Regions from separate parts of the Pseudomonas sp. NPDC089752 genome, predicted to be linked through region 3. Evidence: predicted binding sites of a transcription regulator. Region 3 holds the regulator's gene; each other region holds the start of a gene.
What was found. The regulator sigma-54, encoded in region 3, starts transcription at its own class of promoters, with help from an activator protein. The targets are predictions, from matches to a motif close to ANTGGCATNNANNTTGCTNT.
Positions count from the first base shown of each region.

Region 1: a site for sigma-54 is predicted at 2,469-2,488, ahead of glnA (type I glutamate--ammonia ligase). Genes of this name have one in related genera too.
Region 2: a site for sigma-54 is predicted at 1,633-1,652, ahead of flgB (flagellar basal body rod protein FlgB). Genes of this name have one in related genera too.

Region 1 covers NZ_JBIVGP010000003.1:161,614-165,873, reverse strand. Annotated here, with positions in the region: gene typA (translational GTPase TypA) at 1-542, opposite strand, end outside; gene thiI (tRNA uracil 4-sulfurtransferase ThiI) at 669-2,123, opposite strand; gene glnA (type I glutamate--ammonia ligase) at 2,586-3,992, shown strand; gene ACIPZF_RS06070 (chorismate mutase) at 4,144-4,260, shown strand, end outside.
Region 2 covers NZ_JBIVGP010000002.1:95,662-99,921, forward strand. Annotated here, with positions in the region: gene flgD (flagellar hook assembly protein FlgD) at 7-714, opposite strand; gene flgC (flagellar basal body rod protein FlgC) at 730-1,173, opposite strand; gene flgB (flagellar basal body rod protein FlgB) at 1,176-1,586, opposite strand; gene cheR (protein-glutamate O-methyltransferase CheR) at 2,092-2,919, opposite strand; gene ACIPZF_RS03265 (chemotaxis protein CheV) at 2,971-3,900, opposite strand; gene flgA (flagellar basal body P-ring formation chaperone FlgA) at 3,979-4,260, shown strand, end outside.
Region 3 covers NZ_JBIVGP010000004.1:71,711-75,970, reverse strand. Annotated here, with positions in the region: gene rapZ (RNase adapter RapZ) at 1-446, opposite strand, end outside; gene ptsN (PTS IIA-like nitrogen regulatory protein PtsN) at 449-913, opposite strand; gene hpf (ribosome hibernation-promoting factor, HPF/YfiA family) at 926-1,234, opposite strand; gene ACIPZF_RS07790 (RNA polymerase factor sigma-54) at 1,314-2,807, opposite strand; gene lptB (LPS export ABC transporter ATP-binding protein) at 2,983-3,708, opposite strand; gene lptA (lipopolysaccharide transport periplasmic protein LptA) at 3,709-4,233, opposite strand; gene lptC (LPS export ABC transporter periplasmic protein LptC) at 4,220-4,260, opposite strand, start outside.

The DNA.
Region 1 (4,260 bases), on a different contig from region 3:
TCGCCCATTTCGGTGTGGTCCAGACCGGCGATGCCGTTCAGGGCCGAGGCGTAGACGACTTTGAAGTCCAGCTGTTCGTCGGTGGCACCGAGGTTGTCGAACAGGTCGAAGATCTGGTCCAGAACCCAGTCAGGACGCGCGCCCGGACGGTCGACCTTGTTGATCACGACGATTGGCTTCAGGCCAGCTTCGAAGGCCTTCTTGGTCACGAAGCGGGTTTGCGGCATCGGGCCGTCTTGGGCGTCGACCAGCAGCAGCACGGAGTCGACCATCGACATTACACGCTCAACCTCGCCACCGAAGTCGGCGTGGCCGGGGGTGTCGACGATGTTGATGTGGTAGCCATTCCAGTTGATGGCGGTGTTTTTCGCCAGAATGGTAATACCGCGCTCTTTTTCCTGGTCGTTGGAGTCCATGACGCGCTCGTCGTTGAGCTCGTTACGCTCCAGAGTGCCGGACTGACGCAGGAGTTTGTCGACCAGGGTGGTTTTACCATGGTCAACGTGGGCGATGATGGCGATGTTACGCAGATTTTCGATCACAACTGTATCTCGATCAGAGGATTCGGTTGCCGCCAGTCTAGGCGGCCAATATGAAGGTAAAAGGCTCAGCAGGCCCGGCGGTCGGGAGGGCGATGGCGGATGCTGCCGCCATACAGCCCTGGCGTCTTATGTCGGACGATAAACACGCACATTGGCATGTCCCTCACTGAGCAGGTGGTGTGCGTGCAAACGGCTCATCACACCCTTGTCGCAATACAGCAAGTACTGGCGCGTAGGGTCCAAGTGCTTGAACTTGCTGTTGATCGCATAGAACGGCATGGCCTGGACTTCGATACCGTCCAGCGCCAAGGGTTCGTCTTCCTGGGCATCGGGGTGGCGAATGTCGATGACGATCTGGCCCGGCAGTGCCTCGGCCACTTCCTCGATTTCGATGTCCTTGCCCAGCTCATCGATCACATGGTCGATGGAAATGAATTTGGCACGCTCGAGGGCGCGCTCCAGCACGGCCATGTCGAATTGCTTCTCTTCATGTTCCATGCGGTGACGCTTGGCGTGGGTGGTCGGGTTTACCGAGATCACGCCGCAATACTCAGGCATGTGCTTGGCGAAGTCGGCGGTGCCGATTTCGGTAGCCTGGTCAATGATGTCCTGCTTGTGGCTGGCCAGCAATGGGCGCAGCACCAACTTGTCAGTGGCCGAATCGATGATCGACAGGTTCGGCAGCGTCTGGCTCGATACCTGGGAGATCGCCTCGCCGGTCACCAGCGCGTCGATTTGCAGACGATCGGCCATGTGCGCGGCGCCGCGCAGCATCATGCGCTTGAGGGTCACGCCCATGTAGCTGTTGTCGACCTTGTTGAGAATCTCGCCGACCACTTCTTCGAACGGCACGCTGATGAACAGCACGCGCTGGCTGCTGCCGTATTTCTTCCAAAGGTAGTGGGCGACTTCCATCACCCCCAGTTCGTGGGCACGGCCGCCCAGGTTGAAGAAGCAGAAGTGCGTCATCAGGCCGCGGCGCATCATCTGGTAGGCCGCCACAGTCGAGTCGAAGCCACCGGACATCAGCACCAGGGTCTGTTCCAGAGCGCCCAGCGGATAGCCGCCAATACCGTTGTGCTGGTTGTGGATCACGTACAGGCGCTGGTTGCGGATTTCGATGCGTACCAGCACTTCGGGGTTCTTCAGCTCGATGCCGGCTGCGCCGCACTGTTGGCGCAGCTGGCTGCCGACGTAACGGTCGACGTCCATCGAGGTGAAGTCATGGTGGCCACCGCGCTTGCAGCGCACGGCGAAGTGCTTGCCGGCCAGCAGGTGACCGAAATGCTGCTTGCACTTGGCGACGATGTCGTCGAAATCACCCAGCGGGTATTCCTCGACCTGCAGGAAGTGGGTGATCCCCGGGGTGCAGGTGAGGCGCTCGATCATCTCGCGCTGGACCTTCTCGTCCTCGACGCGGGTGACCACCTCGAGGTTGTCCCAGACACCATCGACCGCGAGCTCAGGATCGAGGTCCTTGAGCACGTTGCGGATGTTCTTGCTGAGCTGGCGAATGAAGCGCTTGCGCACCGGCCGGCTCTTGATGGTGATCTCTGGGAAGACTTTGACGATAAGTTTCATTGGTTTAACAGCGCGCGCAGGGCCTGCCGAAAATGAGGGGCGCGAATTATAGCGGAAATTGCTCAGGATTTGAGCAACTTTTGATCAGAAGGTTTGAGATAGATGCTGGAGGGGTATTTGTGGGTGCCTGTGCGGGCCTCTCGCGGATGAATCCGCTCCTACAGGTGCGTGTAGGAGCGGATTCATCCGCGATGAGGCCCTCAAAAACAGCACAACCCTCAAGCATTGCACCAACTTGGTGCTCAAGACGATTTTCCTGCCTCCTAAGGGTGCAATTTCCCGCCACCATCACTGATCACAAGCCCGCAAACGCCCCCTTTTATCCCGCCCTCGCCATTTTCGGGCACTGGCATGCAATTTGCTCCCTTGTGAGGCAGGTAAGCTTGGCCGACTATCCGCGCCCAGCATCACCCTTTTTCCAGGGCAGCGGCCCACCGCGCTCTAGACCATCCGGAGGACAACATGTCGAAGTCGGTTCAACTCATCAAAGATCATGACGTCAAGTGGATTGATCTGCGTTTCACGGACACCAAGGGCATTCAGCATCACGTGACCATGCCAGCGCGTGATGGCCTGGACGAAGACTTCTTCGAAGTCGGCAAGATGTTCGACGGCTCCTCCATCGCTGGCTGGAAAGGCATCGAAGCCTCCGACATGATCCTGATGCCGGTCGACGATACCGCCGTGCTGGACCCGTTCACCGAAGAGCCAACCCTGATCATCACCTGCGACATCGTCGACCCATCGAGCATGCAGGGCTACGATCGCGACCCACGTGCGATCGCCAAGCGCGCCGAAGAGTACCTGAAGAGCACCGGCATCGGTGACACCGTGTTCGCCGGCCCAGAGCCCGAGTTCTTCATCTTCGACGAAGTGAAGTTCCAGTCGGACATTTCCGGTTCGATGTTCAAGATCTTCTCCGAGCAAGGCTCGTGGATGACTGGCGCGGACGTGGAAGGCGGCAACAAAGGCCACCGTCCTGGCATTAAAGGTGGCTACTTCCCAGTTCCGCCGTTCGACCATGACCACGAAATCCGTACTGCCATGTGCAACGCACTGGAAGAAATGGGCCAGGTCGTCGAAGTTCACCACCACGAAGTGGCGACTGCCGGCCAGAACGAAATCGGCGTCAAGTTCAACACCCTGGTGAAGAAAGCTGACGAAGTACAGGCCCTGAAATACGTCGTGCACAACGTCGCCGACGCCTACGGCCGTACCGCTACCTTCATGCCGAAGCCGCTGTACGGCGACAACGGCTCGGGCATGCACGTGCACATGTCGATCTGGAAAGACGGCAAGAACACCTTCGCCGGTGAAGGCTATGCCGGCCTGTCCGACACCGCGCTGTACTTCATCGGCGGTATCATCAAGCACGGCAAGGCCCTTAACGGCTTCACCAACCCGTCGACCAACTCCTACAAGCGTCTGGTCCCAGGCTTCGAAGCCCCGGTCATGCTGGCCTACTCGGCCCGCAACCGCTCCGCCTCGATCCGTATTCCTTACGTCGGCAGCCCTAAAGCCCGCCGTATCGAAGCGCGCTTCCCGGACCCATCGGCCAACCCATACCTGGCCTTCGCGGCCCTGCTGATGGCTGGCCTGGACGGCATCCAGAACAAGATCCACCCAGGCGATGCTGCCGACAAGAACCTGTACGACCTGCCACCAGAAGAGGCCAAGGACATCCCGCAAGTTTGCGGCAGCCTGAAGGAAGCCCTGGAAGAGCTGGACAAGGGCCGTGCGTTCCTGACCAAGGGCGGCGTGTTCTCCGACGACTTCATCGATGCCTTCATCGAGCTGAAGAGCGAAGAAGAGATCAAGGTCCGCACCTTCGTACACCCGCTGGAATATGAGCTGTACTACAGCTGCTGATCTGATCGGCGCCTGGCGTCGATGACATCACCCCAAACGGCCTTCTTCTGAAGGCCGTTTTTGGTTTTTCCAAGCACCAGTGTCGGACGAATCCTACCTTCAGAAATTGTCAGCCCGCTCACAATCAGGTCTCCATGAATAAGGAGATCATATGCGCCTCATCCCTATCACCCTCTGCCTCTCGATCGGCCTTGTCGGCTGTCAGACTCCCCACTCCTCGCCATCCGAATTTACGCCATTGCTGACCAGCATCGAACAACGACTGAAT
Region 2 (4,260 bases), on a different contig from region 3:
CGGGCCTTAGATACCGATGGTTTGTACGTCGGAGAGGGAAACTTTGCCGACACCCGCGAGGTTGAGCACCATTTCGCCGGTGGCGTTGAAGCTGACACTGGTCACCTTGGCCGGCAGCAGGGTATTCATCTGCACCGACTGGCCATCCACGGTGGTGCTGGCGGTGAAGGTATAGGTACCTGGGTCGACCTTGGTGCCACTGTTGTTGGTGCCGTCCCAGATGAAGTCGGCATAACCCGCCTTCTGCTCGCCCAGCTCGATGGTCTTGACGGTGTTGCCGTCCTTGTCCTTGATGGTGATCTTCGCTTCGCTGATCGCCTGCGGCACCACGAACTGCGCATTGAAGCTCTCGGCGGTATCGACCACGGCCTTGTCGTTCTGCACGACCACCGAACGGCCGACCAGCGACGAAGCCTGCAGCGCCTGGGACGAGGCCATGGCGTTGGTGATGCTGGTGACCGAATCGTTCAGCGAGGTGATGCCTTCAAGGCTGCTGAACTGCGCCAACTGCGCCACGAACTCGCCGTTGTCCTGCGGGTCCAGCGGGTTCTGGTGCTGCATCTGGGTAACCAGCAGCTGCAGGAACGCGTCCTTGCCGAGCGTGTCGGTACCGGTCTTGGAAGCGGTATCGGCGGTTTTCTTGGTGGTCCCGCCTACACCCGATGCCGTCAGGACATCGTTGAGGTTCACACCGCTGGTGCTATCGACTGCCATGGTCTGGATTCCTTATCACTGACCCAGGGTCAGGACTTTCTGCATCATGTTCTTGGCGGTGTTCATCAGCTCGGCATTGGTCTGGAACGCCCGACTGGCGGAGATCATGTCAGCCATCTCCTCGACCACGTTGACGTTCGGGTAATAGACGTAGCCGTCCTTGTTCGCCGCCGGATGATTGGGCTCGTAGCGCGCCTCCAGATTGCTCTGGTCTTCGATGATGCCCTTGACCTGCACGCCCTGCCCTGCCTCGCCCTGGTCTTCGAACAGCGACTGGCTGCCGCCGGCCTGGGCGTTCTGGAAGGTGGTGGCGAACACCGGATGGCGCGCGCGGTAGGTCTGGTCGATGCTCGACGAGACGGTCTCGGCGTTGGCGATGTTCGAGGCGACGGTGTTGAGGCGGGTGTTCTGCGCACTCATGCCGCTACCGGCAATGTTGAAAACGCTGGACAGGGACATGGTTATTCTCCGCGCAGGGCCGATACCAGCCCTTTGAATTTGCTGTTGAGCAGGGTGAAGCTGGCCTGGAAGCCCATGGCGTTTTCCGTGTAGTTCGCTTGCTCGACCTGGGCGTCGACGGTGTTCTGGTCGATCGACGGCTGGGTCGGCGTGCGGTACTGCAGCGTGTCGTCGGCCATCGCCAGGCCTTCAGCCTCGATATGTCGGCTGTTGGTGCGGTCCATGGCGAAGCGGCCACCGGTTTGCTGCTTCTGGCTTTCGGCGGCGAGCACCGAAGAGAAGTCCATGTCACGCGCCTTGTAGTTGGGCGTGTCGGCGTTGGCGATGTTGTTGGCCAGCACTTCGGCGCGCTGGGCGCGGAAGCCCAGGGCCTTTTCATGGATGCCAAGCGCCTTGTCGAAACTGATGCTCATGTCGGGGAAACCTTCGAAGGTTGACCGGAAACTCGTTGGCCAAGCTATAGCAAGGGCTGTGCCAACAGCTTCAAAGCCCGAAAATACGGGGCTGCGACGCGCATCACTGACTGGCTGCTGCCAGAAAAGCGGCAAAGTGCTTCCGCTTGATGAGGGGAAAGCGGCAATTGCCGGGTGGCAAAAGCGGCAAAACAAAAAATTGACGTGCTAGCCGGGAGGGTGTTGGCGCCCTTGAGATCGAGCGCCGCCCGCGCGGCGCATCGCGGATAAAATCCGCTCCTACGTTTGTTTCGGGCCAGTAACGTCAGTGACAGACGCGCGCGAACGCCTTGTGCGTGCGACTCGGTATCGCGTCAGGCGCCAAGGCGGCCGCGCGCAAATCTCACTGACATAATTGGCCTGAAACAAACGTAGGAGCGGATTTTATCCGCGATGCGCCGCGCGGGCGGCGCTCGATTGCATGGGCACTGCAAAACTACCGACTTACACCTAGCGGCCCACACATTTACTTGGCCTGGTAGATGATCCCCGGACTGCACTGGACCATCTGATAATGATCCGGCAACCCATTCAGCGCCTCGGAGGCCCCCAGGAACAGATACCCACCCGGCTTCAGGGTGCTGTGAATCCGCAGCAGAATGTCCTTCTTCACCTGCGCCGAGAAGTAGATCAGCACATTGCGGCAGAACACGATGTCGAACTTGCCCAACGCCGCATAACTGTCGAGCAGGTTGAACGACCGGAATTCAACCCGGCTGCGAATGGCCGGCTTGACCGCCCAACGCCCAGGCCCCTTGGTGTCGAAGTAGCGCTGCAAACGCTCCTGGGACAGGCCGCGGGCAATCGCCAGGCTGTCGTACTCCCCGGTCTTGCAGTTGTTCAGCATCGAGCCGGACAAGTCGGTGGCGACGATCTGCGCCCCCATCTTCAACTGGCCGAGATTGCCGCGCTCGAACTCGTCGATGGCCATCGAGATAGAGTAAGGCTCCTGCCCCGACGAGCAGGCCGCCGACCACATGCGCAGGCGCTGGCCGGGGTTGTTCTTGATGAACTCGGGAATGACCTTGTTCTTCAGCACTTCAAACGGGTAGGTGTCGCGAAACCACAGGGTTTCGTTGGTGGTCATCGCATCCACCACCTGCTCGCGCAGGCCGCCACGCGGCTGGGCCTGGATGCGTTGCACCAGTTCGCCCAGGCTCTTGATGCCCTGCTGCTCCATCAGCTTGTTCAGGCGGCTGGCCACCAGGTACTGCTTATTCTCGCCCAGCAGGATGCCACAGGCTTTCTCCAGGAAGACCCGGAACTGTTCGAAATCCAAATTACCCGTAGACACTACTGCGGCCTCTTTTCAATCACTGGTGCCGGGAGCGAGCCCCCGGCGGCTTCAATGCGTTGCCTTGATCCGGTCGACCACGCGCTGGGCCAGGTCGTCCGGCTTGAACTTGGCCAGGAAGTCATCGGCGCCGACTTTCTTCACCATCGCCTGGTTGAATACCCCGGACAGCGAAGTATGCAGGCAGATGTGCAATTTTTGCATGCGTGGATCGCTGCGGATCTCCGCCGTCAGGGTGTAGCCGTCCATTTCCGGCATTTCAATGTCGGAAATCATCATCAGGAACTCTTCTTCCGGCTTCTTGCCCTCGTCCACCAGCTTGCGCAGGTAGTCCAGGGCCTGACGGCCGTCGTTGAGCGCCACCACCTCGACGCCAACGGTCTGCAGACAGCGGCTGACCTGCTTGCGCGCCACCGACGAGTCGTCAACGGTCAAGACCCGCAGCAGCACGGCTTTGTCCTGGGTCTCGGCATCGACCACGCCAACCGACACCTGCTCGGACGACGGTGCCACCTCGGCCAGCACCTTTTCCACGTCGATGATCTCGACCATGCGGTCGTCCACCCGGGTGACCGCGGTCAGGTAGTGGTCACGCCCAGTGCCCTTGGGTGGCGGATGGATCGCTTCCCAGTTCATGTTGACGATGCGCTCGACCGAATGCACCAGAAAACCCTGGGTCTTGGTGTTGTACTCGGTGATGATCACGAAGCTGTTGCGTGTATCTTCCTTCAACCCGGGCAGCCCGGTGGCCATCGACAGGTCGAGGATCGGGATGGTTGCCCCGCGTATATTGGCCACACCGCGCACCACCGGGTGGGACTTGGGCAGCACGGTCAGCTCCGGGCACTGCAAAACTTCGCGGACCTTGAACACGTTTATGCCGTACAGCTGCGCGCCATTGAGGCGGAACAGCAACAATTCCAGGCGATTCTGCCCAACCAGCTGTGTGCGCTGGTTGACTGAATCCATTACCCCCGCCATGCCTGACTCCTTCTTCTCTGTGCCATTTCGTAGCAACTCCTACAACGAGTCGGCACGGGCTTTGCTTTTTTGAGCGCCATGCACATGAAAACGACAATTTCCCGACGACTGACGCGCCTGCTGAGCGGCTCACTGGCCATGCTCTGCTTGCTGACGCCCGGCGCGCGTACGCTGGCGGACGCGGTTACCTTGCCTGAACAGCTTATCGGTGTCACCCAAGGGTTTCTTGAATTCACCGTCGAGGATTACCTGGCCACCACCCAGACGCCTGGGCGCTACGAAATTCAGGTCAACCCGCTGGACCCGCGCCTGCGCATGCCGCTGTGCAGCCAGCAGCTGGACGCCTCGCTGGAAAGCCCG
Region 3 (4,260 bases):
AGCTGGTACAGGTTGAGGTTGGTTGTGTCGATCTTGAGGTCGGCAAGGTCCGCAATTGGCCCGAGCAGTTCGCTTTCCACCCGGATCGCTTCGGCCAGCGAGCGGTCCGCGTTGGTCAGCGGGTGGCGTCGTCGAGTTTCCGAGAATCGCTTGAGCAGGGTATCTTCGTCGGCATCGAGAAACAGCACATCACACTGGATATGCCGACTACGGGCTTCCGCAAGCAGGTCGGGGAAGCGCGACAGATGGCTGGGCAGGTTGCGCGCATCGATCGACACCGCCACCTTCGGCTGCTGCAACTCGGTGTTGATCAGCGCGTTCTCTGCCAACTGCGGGAGCAAGCCGGCAGGAAGGTTGTCGATGCAGTAATAGCCGTTGTCTTCCAACACATCGAGGGCGGTACTTTTGCCGGAGCCGGACCGGCCGCTAACGATGATCAGGCGCATATTCAGGCCTCGTTCTGAACGTCCAGGACTACCTGGTAAAGGGCATCGCTGCTGGCGGCACTGCGCAGACGGTCGCGCACATCCTTGCGATCGAGCATGCTGGCGATCTGGCGAAGCAGTTCGAGGTGGGCGTCAGTGGCTGCTTCTGGCACCAGCAGGACGAACAGCAAATCGACTGGTGCGCCATCTATGGCGTCGTAATCGATCGGAGCGTCCAGGTGCAGCAGGGCGCTAACCGGGCCAGTGCAATCTTTGATGCGGCAGTGGGGAATGGCGATGCCATTGCCGAAACCGGTGGAGCCGAGTTTTTCCCGAGCGATCAGCTTTTCGAAGACGTCTTGCATCTCCAATTCGGGCACTTGTTCGGCAATCAGGGTGGCGACCTTTTCCAGGGCGCGCTTCTTACTGCCGCCCGGCACGTTCACCAGGGAACGGCCGGGGGTCAGGATGGTTTCAAGTCGGATCATGGATGAGGGGGATCAGCGGGCAGCCGCACCTTGCAGCAAGCTTTGCTGTTTTTCCTTGTGTTTTTTCAGTTGACGGTCGAGCTTGTCGGCCAGGGCATCGATCGCTGCATACATGTCTTCGTGTTCGGCGTTGGCAACCACTTCTCCACCGGGAATCTGCAAGGTCGCTTCGACCTTCTGCTGCAGCTTCTCGACTTTCATGATGACCTGCACGTTGGTGATCTTGTCGAAGTGACTCTCCACCCGGGCGAGCTTTTCAAGCACATAATCGCGCAGCGGTTGGGTGACTTCTACATGCTGTCCACTGATATTGACTTGCATACAGCTTCTCCTTTGTTGCCCGTGCATAAAGAGGCAGGTGTTGCACCTGCCCCACAAACGCTGTGGCACATCTCAGGGGCTACATCAGTCGCTTGCGCTCGCTCGACGGTGCGATGCCGAGGGACTCGCGGTACTTGGCGACGGTGCGACGGGCGACCTGGATGCCTTGTGCCTCCAGTAAACCAGCGATCTTGCTGTCACTCAATGGCTTTTTCTGATTTTCCGCCGCAACCAGTTTCTTGATGATTGCGCGGATCGCCGTGGACGAGCATTCGCCGCCTTCCGAAGTGCTGACGTGGCTCGAGAAAAAGTATTTCAGTTCGTAGATGCCGCGGGGTGTATGCATGAATTTCTGCGTGGTCACCCGCGAAATGGTCGACTCGTGCATGCCCACTGCTTCGGCGATGTCATGCAGCACCAGGGGCTTCATCGCCTCGTCACCGTGATCGAGGAAGCCGCGTTGATGCTCGACGATCTGCGTGGCCACCTTCATCAGCGTTTCGTTGCGGCTCTGCAGGCTCTTGATGAACCAGCGTGCCTCCTGCAACTGGTTGCGCATGAAGGTGTTGTCGGCGCTGGTATCGGCGCGACGCACGAACCCTGCGTACTGCGGGTTGACGCGCAGGCGCGGGATTGCCTCCTGATTCAGCTCGACCAGCCAGCGATCGCTGTCCTTGCGCACGATGACATCAGGCACCACGTATTCCGGCTCGCTGGATTCGATCTGCGAACCCGGGCGCGGGTTGAGGCTCTGCACCAGTTCGATGACCTGACGCAATTCGTCTTCCTTGAGCTTCATGCGGCGCATCAGCTGGCTGTAGTCGCGCCCACCGAGCAGGTCGATGAAGTCGCTGACCAGGCGCTTGGCCTCGGCCATCCACGGCGTGCTGGCGGGTAGCTGGCGCAACTGCAGCAGCAGGCATTCGCCCAGGTTGCGCGCAGCAATGCCGGCAGGTTCGAACTGCTGGATGCGGTGCAGTACCGCTTCGACCTCGTCGAGCTCGATGTCAAGCTCCGGGTCGAAACCGGCGCAAATCTCTTCGAGGGTGTCTTCCAGGTAGCCCTGGCCGTTGATGCTGTCGATCAGGGTGACGGCGATCAGGCGGTCGGTGTCGGACATCGGTGCCAGGTTCAGCTGCCACAACAGGTGGCTTTGCAGGCTCTCGCCGGCGGATGTGCGGGTGGTGAAATCCCACTCGTCGTCATCGTTGCTCGGCAGGCTGCTGGCGCTGGTCTGGTAGATGTCTTCCCAGGCCGTGTCGACCGGAAGCTCGTTGGGGATTCGCTCGCTCCACTCACCGTCTTCCAGGTTTTCGGCACTGGCGGTGCTTTCCTGGAAACTGTTGTCCTGAACTTCGGCGACCGGTTTGTTCTCGGCGTTGTCCGCCATCGGGTCACTGTTGTCGAAGTCGTCGCCGTCTTCCTGACGTTCGAGCATCGGATTGGACTCCAGCGCTTCCTGGATTTCCTGCTGGAGGTCCAGGGTGGAGAGCTGAAGTAGGCGGATGGCCTGTTGCAACTGCGGGGTCATCGTCAGTTGCTGGCCCATTTTTAGGACGAGCGATGGTTTCATGGCTGGGGCTAAATACCTTGTTCGCCGGCGCGCATGCGCCATCCACTACACGAGGGCGCCGGAGCGCCAAATTCAAGCAAGTTTTATGCCTTAAATTGTAGCGTTTGCCTAGAGCACTGTAACAACTTAAGCCCCATCAAGGCGGCAAAGCCCGTGCTCCAGGCACGTCCTGGGATCAGAGCCGGAACTCGTGGCCCAGGTAAACTTCCTTGACCAGCTCATTGGCCAGGATGGTCTGCGCATCGCCTTCGGCAATCAATTGGCCGTCGTTGACGATGTAGGCGGTTTCGCAGATATCCAGTGTCTCGCGGACGTTGTGGTCGGTGATCAATACACCGATGCCCTTGGCCTTGAGGTGGTGGATGATCTGCTTGATGTCGCCGACCGAAATCGGGTCGACACCGGCAAAGGGTTCGTCCAGCAGGATGAACTTCGGTGCGGTCGCCAGGGCGCGTGCGATCTCGACGCGGCGGCGCTCGCCACCGGACAGGCTCATGCCGAGGTTGTCGCGGATGTGGCTGATGTGGAACTCCTGCAGCAGGCTTTCCAGCTCCTTGCGACGGCCCTCGCGGTCGAGCTCCTTGCGGGTCTCGAGGATGGCCATGATGTTGTCGGCCACCGACAGCTTGCGGAAGATCGAGGCTTCCTGCGGCAGGTAGCCGATGCCGGCGCGTGCGCGGCCGTGCATGGGCTGGTGGCTGACATCGAGGTTGTCGATGCGCACACGGCCCTGATCGGCCTGGACCAGGCCGACGATCATGTAGAAGCAGGTGGTCTTGCCGGCGCCGTTGGGGCCGAGCAGGCCGACGATCTGGCCGCTGTCGATCGACAGGCTGACGTCGCGCACGACCTGCCGACCTTTGTAGCTCTTGGCCAGGTGCTGGGCTTTGAGGGTTGCCATTTACTCGGCCTTCTTCTTCGGCTGGATCACCATGTCGATACGCTGACGCGGAGCGGTGACGTTGCCGCCACGACCGGCGGTCGCCACCTGGGACTTGGTGTTGTAGACGATTTTCTCGCCTTCGGTGGTGTTGCCTTCGTTCTCGACCTTGGCGCGGTCAGTGAGGATCACCGTGTCTTTTTGCGCCTGGTACTGGATGGTCACGGCCCAGCCTTTCATCTTGTCAGGCTTGGCAGTGCTCTGCTGTTGCTCGAAATAGGCCAGGTTGCCCACCGAGGTGACCACGTCGATGTCGCCGTTGGCGGCACGGGTCATGGTCACGGTGTTACCTTTGATCATCATCGAACCTTGGGTGATGATCACGTCACCGGTATAGGTGGCCACGCCTTGCTTGTCGTCCAGGTGCGCGTTGTCGGCCTGGATGCGTATCGGCTGGTCACGGTCGGTCGGCAGGGCGAAGGCGCTCGCGCTTCCCAGTGCTGCGCTCAGGCTGAGCAAAAGGGGGAGGGTTTTAACGAGCCTCATACTGTCCTCTTACGTTAGAGAGCAGGT